Regions from separate parts of the Coprobacillus sp. AF33-1AC genome, predicted to be linked through region 1. Evidence: riboswitches for the same ligand, from Rfam matches in the RefSeq annotation. Region 1 holds a riboswitch; each other region holds the start of a gene.
What was found. Region 1 has a riboswitch for thiamine pyrophosphate ahead of thiM (hydroxyethylthiazole kinase). Riboswitches for the same ligand answer to the same signal wherever they lie in the genome.
Positions count from the first base shown of each region.

Region 1 (3,287 bases):
AAGAAAATAAGTAATCTTTAAGTACGTTAATTGCATCATCATTAAGTAATTTTGCCCCACTGGTTGCTACCATGACGGGATCAATCACAATATTATAAACGGGATATTGGTGTAATTTATCAGCAATAACCTTAATGAGTGATCCTTTGGACACCATACCTATTTTTACTGCTTCAGGATAGATATCTTGAAAAATACTATCTAACTGTAAAGCAAGAAAATCAGGTGTCACATCTAAAATACCGGCTACTCCTGCTGTATTTTGAGCAGTTAAAGCCGTAATCGCACTCATACCATAAACATGATGTGCTAACATGGTTTTTAAGTCTGCTTGAATGCCTGCACCACCACTACTATCACTTCCAGCTATTGTTAAAGCACTATGAATTTGGGGATGAACAATTCTTTGTGTTTTTTGTTTTAAAATTTCACTACTACCTTGAATATCATCACTCGCAAAAATAGCACTGACAATAGCGACACCATCAATACCACTACCGGTTAATGATAAAATATTGTGTTCATTAATACCCCCAATGGCTACAACAGGAATATCAATTTGTTGACAAATCTCTTTTAATGTTTTTAAAGAAACCGCATCAGCATCATCTTTAGTTGCGGTTGTAAAAATAGCACCAACACCTAAATAATCTGCTCCCCCATCATAAGCCATCTTAGCTTCATTTAAATCATGAGCCGATACACCAATAATCTTATCAGGTCCTAAGATATCTCTTGCCTTCTTTAAATCTAAATCATCTTGACCAATATGTACACCATCAGCATCAATTTCCTTAGCTAATTGAACATCATCATTAATAATAAGTGGCACTTGATATTGTTTACACAATACTTGAATTTGTTTTGCTTCTTGTAAAAAAGATTCATGATCTAAATCTTTTTCACGAATTTGTACCATTGTTGTTCCCCCTTTAAGGGTTTGTTCTACCTGTTGATACAAAGTTTGATTTTTTAACCATCTACGATCAGTTACCGCATATAATAATAAATCATTCTTATTTAATTTCATATTTAGCTCCTGCTTGTAAAATATATCCATCCATATGATTCACTGCATCAATAATACGATTACGATAAGTGGCATTTCCTTCAAATGACTGTAGATGTGTTTTAGCGATTTCACCTGCTAATCCCATTTGGCATACTGCTGCGACACATGCTTTTAATGGTGTTTTAGGATTAGCTGTAATATAAGCTGTCATTAACCCTGATAATTGACATCCAGTACCTGTAATCGCACTCATTTCTTTTTCCCCGTTATAAATAACATAACATTCTTTTCCATCACTTACTAAGTCAATTGCTCCTGTGACAGCGATAATGGCATTCATTTTTTGAGCATATTCTTTTACGAAAGCAACGTTTTGTTCTAGGTTATCTTGAGTAACGGCATCCATTTCACTCGCATCTACACCATGGGTATTTCCTTGGTTTAAAGCAAGTGTTTTAATTTCTGAAATATTTCCTCTAATAACTGAAAATTGAACTTCTTCGATTAATTTTAGTGCAGTTTGAGTTCTTAAAGTACTGGCTCCTACTCCTACTGGGTCTAATAAGACAAGATGATTTAATTCATTTGCTTTTTTTCCTGCCTTGATCATAGATTGAATTGTTCTATGATTTAAAGTTCCAATATTAATATTTAAACCATTACAAATGGAAGTAATTTCTTCGACTTCCCCTTCATCATCAGCCATAATAGGGCTTGCCCCTACAGCTAAAATCATATTGGCCACATCATTAACAGTTACATAATTTGTAATGTTATGAATAAGTGGTCTTTTTTTCTTTACGTTTTCTAATTGTTCTTTCATTGTGTTCTCCTTTTATTTATAAAAAAACAGAGAACCTGAAAAGAATCTCTGTCCTATGTATCGTTCCTACGTTGGCATTATCCAAATCAGGTTATGGGTCTAAGTTTACAACTTACTCTCAGCCTGTCTACAAGCTCCCCTGTTTATTTATATTGTACTCTTATTATAGGGGCTTTCCCTTATTTTGTCTAGGCACCCAAGATAAATAACATGATAGGAATTGTTATCAATGATAATAATGTAGAAAGAGCAACACCTGAAGAAGCTACTTGAACATTACCATTATATTCATTTGCTCCCATGGCTACCATTGAACCTACTGGCATACCGATTGAAATAGTTGCAATTTTAATAATCATCATATCTTGCGTTAAAAAACTTGCGAGAAAGAAAACAAATAGGGGTGCTGCGACTAATCTTAACACTGTAATAAAATATAAACTTTTATCTTTTAGTACCTCAAGTATTGGATAATCACCAATAGATGCACCAATAGAAATCATAGATAGTGGGGTAACAAGTGAACCAACAAAGTTAAGAGATTCACTTATAGGGGTTGGTAATGAATAGGCTGTAAAATATAATACTATCGCTAAAATAGATGAAATGACACCTGGGGTAACCAATTGTTTAATTTCAAATTTAAAATCTCCTTCACCATCTTTAGCCAGTAAATAAGCTCCCAGTGTAAAGAATAAAAGATTATAAGGCATATGGAGTAATGTATTATAGAATACAGCTTGATTGCCAAACATTGATTGTAAAATAGGCAAAGCCATAAAACCACAATTAGAAAACATAAGCATACAAATATATGTTTTTTGATAATCAGCTTTTAATGGTAATACTTTAACTAAAATAAAACTAATAATGGGCATCGCAATATAGATAACTAAACCTACTGTTAATAATTCTATCGCTAAATGATTATTTCCACTTTTCATTGAAGCAACTGATCCAACAATTAAACATGGATTGGCAATTTGAATAATTAAAGAAGAAATACTTTTATTTACTTTCGTATTTAAAATATCTTTTTTATTTAATACAAAACCAATAATAATCGCAAAAAACAATTTACACATTGTATTTAAAATCATGATTTCCACCCCACTAATAATTTTTTATTACATTATAACTAAATTGTAAATTTATGTAAATAATTGAGTCATGATAAGCATAAATTCTTTTAGTTTGTAAAAAATAAAAGAGGAGGTGAGAGAATGAAACTTTGTTTAACATCTGGTAATTATCATGTTTTTTCATTGATGATTCAAAATCATCAAGATTCCCGTATTAAAATTAAAAACAGTTATCAATTAGATTATGATCTCATTTTAGAAATTGATACGACTTTAAAATTAGAACATGTTCTATCTATTTTAAAGCATGAATTACGTTATTCTCCTTTTATGTATCTTTGTCCTTTATTTCAACTAATCCCTTATCATC
Region 1 covers NZ_QRQB01000002.1:35,377-38,663, forward strand. The annotation lists gene thiD (bifunctional hydroxymethylpyrimidine kinase/phosphomethylpyrimidine kinase) at 1-388, opposite strand, end outside; partial or broken gene thiE (thiamine phosphate synthase) at 449-1,060, opposite strand; gene thiM (hydroxyethylthiazole kinase) at 1,017-1,835, opposite strand; TPP riboswitch at 1,881-1,986, opposite strand; gene DWZ53_RS01415 (AEC family transporter) at 2,024-2,935, opposite strand; gene DWZ53_RS01420 (hypothetical protein) at 3,059-3,287, shown strand, end outside.

Region 2 (3,287 bases), on a different contig from region 1:
TCATTAGTTGGAATAACATAGATTTTAACTTTACTATCTGGTGTAGAAATTAAACGATCGCCTTTTCCGTTTACGTTAGCGTCATCATCAATTTTAACACCTAATGCTTCTTCTAATAATTTACAAATTTCTTTTCTAGCAAAGAAAGAATTTTCACCAATACCTGCTGTAAAGCAAATAGCGTCAACGCCTCCTAAAGCAATGAAATAACGTCCAATATAAGCAATAACTCTTCTAAAGAAAATATCTAATGCTAATTGAGCTCTTTCGTTACCATTAGCAGCTGCATTTTGTACATCTCTAAAGTCACTAGACACACCAGATACACCTAGTAATCCAGATTCTTTATTTAACATACGAATAACTTCTTTCATATCTAATCCAACTTCTTCGATTAAATAGTCGATTACAGAAGGATCAACATCTCCTGAACGTGTTCCCATCATGATACCAGCTAAAGGAGTGAATCCCATAGATGTATTGATTGATTTACCATCTTTAACAGCACTTAAAGATCCACCAGCTCCTAAGTGAGCAACGATAATACGTGAATGTTCTGGATTTCCCATCATTTCACGACAACGTGAAGATACATAGAAATGACTTGTACCATGAGCACCATATTTACGTACTTTATTTTCTACATAATATTTATATGGAATTGGGTAAATATAACTTTTTGGTTCAAGTGTTTGGTGGAATGCAGTATCAAATACTGCAACTGCACCAGCGTTTGGGATAGCTTCTTTAAAAGCATAATATCCAGTTAAGTGAGCTGGATTGTGTAGAGGTGCTAATGATTTTAATTCATCAATTTTTGCTACAACATCTTCATCAATGACAACTGATTGATCGAAGTATGCACCACCTTGAACAACACGATGACCAACACCTTTGATTTCATTTAAATCATGAACGATTTCTTTTTTGATTAAAGTATCTAATAAAAGTTGAACAGCAACTTTATGATCTTTAATAGGTAAGATAGTTTGTTCTTTTTCTCCGTTATATTTAATAGTAAAAATAGAATCTTCTAAACCAATTCTTTCAATTACTCCAGAAGTGATAACTGATTCATCATCCATTTCAAATAATTGGAACTTTAATGATGAACTCCCTGCATTTACAGAAATAATTTTTGCCATATTTTTATAAAGCCTCCTTAATATATCGCTATTATAACACCATTCCTTAAAAAAACTATATAAAATAAACAAGATTTTATTGTTTTTATTGATAGTCAGTATATAATGGTTACTAGCCGGGGGCGCATGTGCTGAGATAGGTGAAAACCTTGTCCCTTAATATCTGATCTGGGTAATACCAGCGTAGAGAGAGCATCATGAATATATCTTTACTCCGGCAAGAAGGAGATAAAATGATGAAAAAAGAATTTGAATTAAGTACGAGAACCATGACTTATATGGCAATTTTCGCGGCATTACAAATTGTACTTGAGTATTGTACAAAAATTTATGAAATGCCAAAGGGAGGAAATATTGCTTTTTCATTGGTTCCAATTTTTTTATGTAGCTATTTAATGAATTGGAAATACGGTGTTGTTGTTTCTTTAGTAAGTTTAGGTGTACAATTTGCTTTGGGACTTGCTGTATTTTATGGTCCTTTATCAGTTATTTTTGATTACATTATTCCAATGGTATTAGTTGGTATGACAGGACTGATTCCTTTAGCACACTATAAACAATATGAAATTCCTGTAGGAATCATTGTGATGTGTGTGTTAAAAACAATTAGCCATTTACTTGCAGGGTGGTATGCTTTTGCAACACCATTAAAAGGAAATCTTACATATAATTTACCATACAATATAGGAACACTTATTGTTTGTTTTATATTATTTATGATTTTATATCCAAGATTAAAAAAAACTGTTCGTTTCTAAAATACTCTTATTAATAAGAGTATTTTTTTATGTCTTTCATTCAATTTTAAATTTGTGTATAATGATAATGTTATTAAGGAGATTAGAAGTATATGGATAATACTATCGTAGGAAAAAAAGTACTGATACATAGTTACAAACATGATGGTAGTATTCACCGTTGTTGGTCTAAAGGTCTTGTATTAGAAGAAACGGATGACCATTTTATTGTTATTAATAATAGAACATTAGTAACGGAATCTGATGGAAGAATGTGGCATACAAGAGAACCGGCTATTTGGTATTTACCTAAAAATAAATGGTATAATGTCATTTGTATGATTAGAAAAACAGGTGTTTATTATTATTGTAATATTGCTTCACCTGCATTATATGATGGCGAAGCATTAAAATATATTGATTATGATTTAGATTTAAAGGTGTTTCCAGATCATAATTATCGTATTCTAGATGAAGAAGAATATCGTCAACATGCTAGAATGATGGGATATAGTGAACGATTAGATGAAATTTTATGGAAACAACTAGATGTTTTAATTGAAGTTGCTAAAGCACAAAAAGGACCATTTAGTGAATCATTTACTAAAGATTGGTATCATTTTTATCAAGATTTAAAAGAGGGATAAATATGAAAGCAAAAATAAAATTAGATTGTCAAGAAGATACAATTTCTTTAGGAAAAATAATTGGTAAGTTAGTTAAAGCACATAGTTTAATTACTTTAAGTGGTGATTTAGGTGCTGGTAAAACAACTCTAACAAAAGGAATTGGACAAGGATTGGGAATCAAAAGAGTTATTAATTCACCAACTTTTACTATTTTAAAACAATATCAAGGACGTTTAAATTTATCACATTTTGATGTCTATCGTCTTGAAGGACAAGATGATGAATTAGGTTTTGAGGAGATTTTTGATAGTGATGATGTATGTGTTGTCGAATGGTCACAATTTATTGAAAATATTTTACCTCATGAACGTTTAGAAATTATTTTGAATCATGAAGAAAATGGACGTACATGTATTATGCATCCAATTGGTCAAAGATATGAAGAATTGGTAAAGGAGATAATAAATGAAAACAATTGTAATGGATACATCGAATAAATATCTTGTTATTGCATTGTATGATCAAGGACAATGTTTAGATGTAATTCAAGAAGAGGGAAATCGACGTCAGTCAGAATATGCTATTGTTTATTTGGGAAAACTTTTAAATCGTCATCATTTAAAGGTAAAAGATTTTGGCGAAATGATCATAACAATTGGTCCTGGTTCTTATACTGGTGTACGTGTTGCTTTAACAATTGCTAAGACATTAGCTACAACTACATCTATAAAGATTAAAACAATTTCTTCTTTAAAAGCTTATGCAGGATATGATGA
Region 2 covers NZ_QRQB01000031.1:122-3,408, forward strand. The annotation lists gene DWZ53_RS09940 (acetate/propionate family kinase) at 1-1,145, opposite strand, end outside; TPP riboswitch at 1,254-1,352, shown strand; gene DWZ53_RS09945 (ECF transporter S component) at 1,382-1,903, shown strand; gene DWZ53_RS09950 (DUF402 domain-containing protein) at 1,996-2,529, shown strand; gene tsaE (tRNA (adenosine(37)-N6)-threonylcarbamoyltransferase complex ATPase subunit type 1 TsaE) at 2,532-3,008, shown strand; gene tsaB (tRNA (adenosine(37)-N6)-threonylcarbamoyltransferase complex dimerization subunit type 1 TsaB) at 2,977-3,287, shown strand, end outside.
Region 2: linked by a shared signal. The riboswitch ahead of DWZ53_RS09945 (ECF transporter S component) and the one ahead of thiM (hydroxyethylthiazole kinase) in region 1 are both predicted to bind thiamine pyrophosphate.

Region 3 (3,287 bases), on a different contig from region 1:
TCAAAAATATTATTTAAATTTTTTTGAATCAAATCAATGAGTAATGGTTGTGCACTAATTCCGCCACCAATCGCTACTTTCTCACAATCGAAAATAATATGCACATTATAAATTTGTGTAGCTACTTCTTTTGCAAAAGCATCAATACCAGCAATGACCTTTTCATCGCCTTGGTTTGCTTTTTCAAAAATTTCAATACCTGTTAAATGTTCATCAGTATGTAAACTCTCCTGTACTCTTTCTAACAGTCCTTGAATGCCATTACGTGTAGACCAAGCCCAATTCCATGTTAAAGGATCAGTTGCATTCGTCTTGATAAACGAAAACTCTCCTGCACTAAAATGGCGTCCAGTATGAACTTGATGATCTTTAATTAAACAACCACCTATTCCTGTACCTAAAATAACAACTGCACCATCTTGAATATCTTGCAAATTACCATAACCAATTTCTGCATTAGCAGCACATTTTGCATCATTTCCAATTGTTATTTGAATAGGACATCTTTTTTGTAAAACTTTAACTGTCTCTAATTTATCAATATATCGTAAAGAACCCCCTGTATATTGATAACCTCTTTGAGGATCAATAACACCAGGCATACTTAACGCCATTCCTTTTATTTGATCTTTGTATTGGTCATATATTTGACCAATTGTTTCAATAAAATGATCAAGTGTATCCATTGGTGTAGGCACACTGTTTTTATTTTTAATATTCAATTTTTCATCTATCAGGGCATATTTGATTGAACTACCCCCAACATCTAAGACTAAATAATTCATTTTTATACTCCTATTTGGTTTCTTCCTGAGTTTTTAGCGTGATATAAGCGCTGATCACAACGATTCAATACCACTTCTATCGTTTCATCATCTTTAATTCCCGCTACACCCATACTAACAGATATTTTTTGATTTAATTTTCCAACATGTAATTTCGAATTATCGAACGCTTCTTTTATATCTTTAGCAATAGATACAGCCCCTGCTTTTTCATAAGCAGGTAGAATAACTAAAAATTCATCACCACCATAACGACATCCTTCCATTGAAGGATAACGCTGTCTTTTAATATTATTTAAAACACTTCCTATATAGCGGATGACTTCATCACCTATACTATGTCCATATGTATCATTAATACTTTTAAAATGATCTAAATCCATTAAAATAAGAGAATATGGCGTTCCTTTTGAGACATATTCATCTTGTAAACGATCAAGTTCAGCATGAATAAAACGACGATTATATAATTTACTTAAAGTGTCCGTTGCATTTTCTTGAGATAACTCAATATTAAGTTGTGTTAAAATCTTTGCTTTTTCCTGATTTTCTCTAAGAGTAGCAACATCACTTGTCATATCTTCGGTAATAACAAAAACCCCTACCACTTTTCCATTAGCGTCCTTTAAAGGATATTTTCTAGTATGAGCAATCATTGTTCTACCTTGACTATCTTTACCCTCAGTCTCAATTAAATTAATTGACTTTCCTGTTTGCATGACTTTTTGTTCGTCTTCATATGCTTGTTTTGCATGATCCGATCCAGGAAATAAATCAAAATCAGTTTTTCCAATAACATCATCTCGACAATCAGTAAATTGAGGGTGTTTTTTATAAAACTGTTCATTAACATAAATAATTTCACTTTTTGTATTCTTAAAAAGAATAACGCTTTGATCTTTTGCACACACTAATGTCTCAATTAAGTGTTTAGGATCCATCTTTAATTTCGTAAACAATTCTTCAAATTCCATTCCACATCACCATTATAATTTTATCTTTAAAAAGCTAAAATGTAAACCGTTTCTTTTTGTTAATAATAGGTATTTCCATAACAAAAAAATAATATCATCGATAATAAATTGATTAACCAAAGAACACATGATAAAATATAGAAAACATGTAAATATCAAGGGGGAGCCAACGAGATGTTAGCTGAGAGGAAGTGTAATCTCACTTCGACCCATAACCTGATTTGGATAATGCCAACGGAGGGATCAAACAAAAATGTTTTGCAAGGTTATCTTTTGGTAGCCTTGCTTTTTGTTTACATGAAGAAGGAGGATAAAATGGAAAAATATACAACCCAAATGGATGCTGCGAGAAAAGGAATAATCACTCCAGAAATAGAAGCTGTCGCAAAAAAAGAAAAAAGACCTGTTGAACAAATTATGCAACTTGTCTCTGAAGGAAAAATTGCCATTCCAGCCAATAAAAAGCATCATTGCCTTAATCCAGAAGGGATTGGTAGTATGTTAAAAACTAAAATTAATGTTAACTTAGGAATATCAAAAGATTGTAAAGATTATGATCTTGAAATGGAAAAAGTAATGAGTGCCGTTAATATGGGAGCAGAAGCCATCATGGATTTATCAAGTCATGGAAATACACAACCATTCAGACAAAAACTAGTTAATGAATGCCCAGCTATGATTGGTACTGTTCCAGTTTATGATAGCGTTATTCATTATCAAAGAGATTTAGCTACTTTAACAGCAAAAGATTTCATTGATGTTATTCGTTTGCATGCTCAAGATGGCGTAGACTTTGTTACTGTTCATTGTGGAATTACTAAAAAAACAATCGAACAAATTAAAAAGCATAAAAGAAAAATGAATATTGTTTCTCGTGGAGGCAGTCTTGTTTTTGCTTGGATGTCAATGACAGGAAATGAGAATCCTTTTTATGAATACTATGATGAAATTCTTGATATTTGTGAAGAATATGATGTTACAATATCTTTGGGCGATGCTTGCCGTCCAGGTTGCTTAGCTGATGCCAGTGATGTATGTCAAATAGAAGAACTTGTTCGTTTAGGAGAACTAACAAAAAGAGCTTGGGATCATAACGTACAAGTCATGGTTGAAGGTCCAGGACATATGCCATTAGATCAAATTGCTGCAAACATGAAAATTCAACAAACCATTTGTATGGGAGCACCTTTCTATGTTTTAGGACCACTTGTTACTGATATTGCTCCTGGCTATGATCATATTACAGCAGCCATTGGTGGTGCAGTAGCAGCAATGAGTGGTGCAGCCTTTTTATGTTATGTCACTCCTGCCGAACATCTAGCCTTGCCAAATCTTGAAGACACAAAACAAGGAATCATTGCTTCAAAAATTGCAGCACATGCAGCTGATATTGCTAAAGGGATTCCTGGAGCCAGAGATCAAGATGATAAAATGGCAACTGCTCGTCAAAAATTAGACTGGAATGCACAGTTTGCCTGCGCTTTGGATCCACAAACCGCTAAAGCAATTCGAGATAGTCGTTTACCAG
Region 3 covers NZ_QRQB01000001.1:91,794-95,080, reverse strand. The annotation lists gene DWZ53_RS00475 (ROK family protein) at 1-785, opposite strand, end outside; gene DWZ53_RS00470 (GGDEF domain-containing protein) at 788-1,759, opposite strand; TPP riboswitch at 1,909-2,019, shown strand; gene thiC (phosphomethylpyrimidine synthase ThiC) at 2,075-3,287, shown strand, end outside.
Region 3: linked by a shared signal. The riboswitch ahead of thiC (phosphomethylpyrimidine synthase ThiC) and the one ahead of thiM (hydroxyethylthiazole kinase) in region 1 are both predicted to bind thiamine pyrophosphate.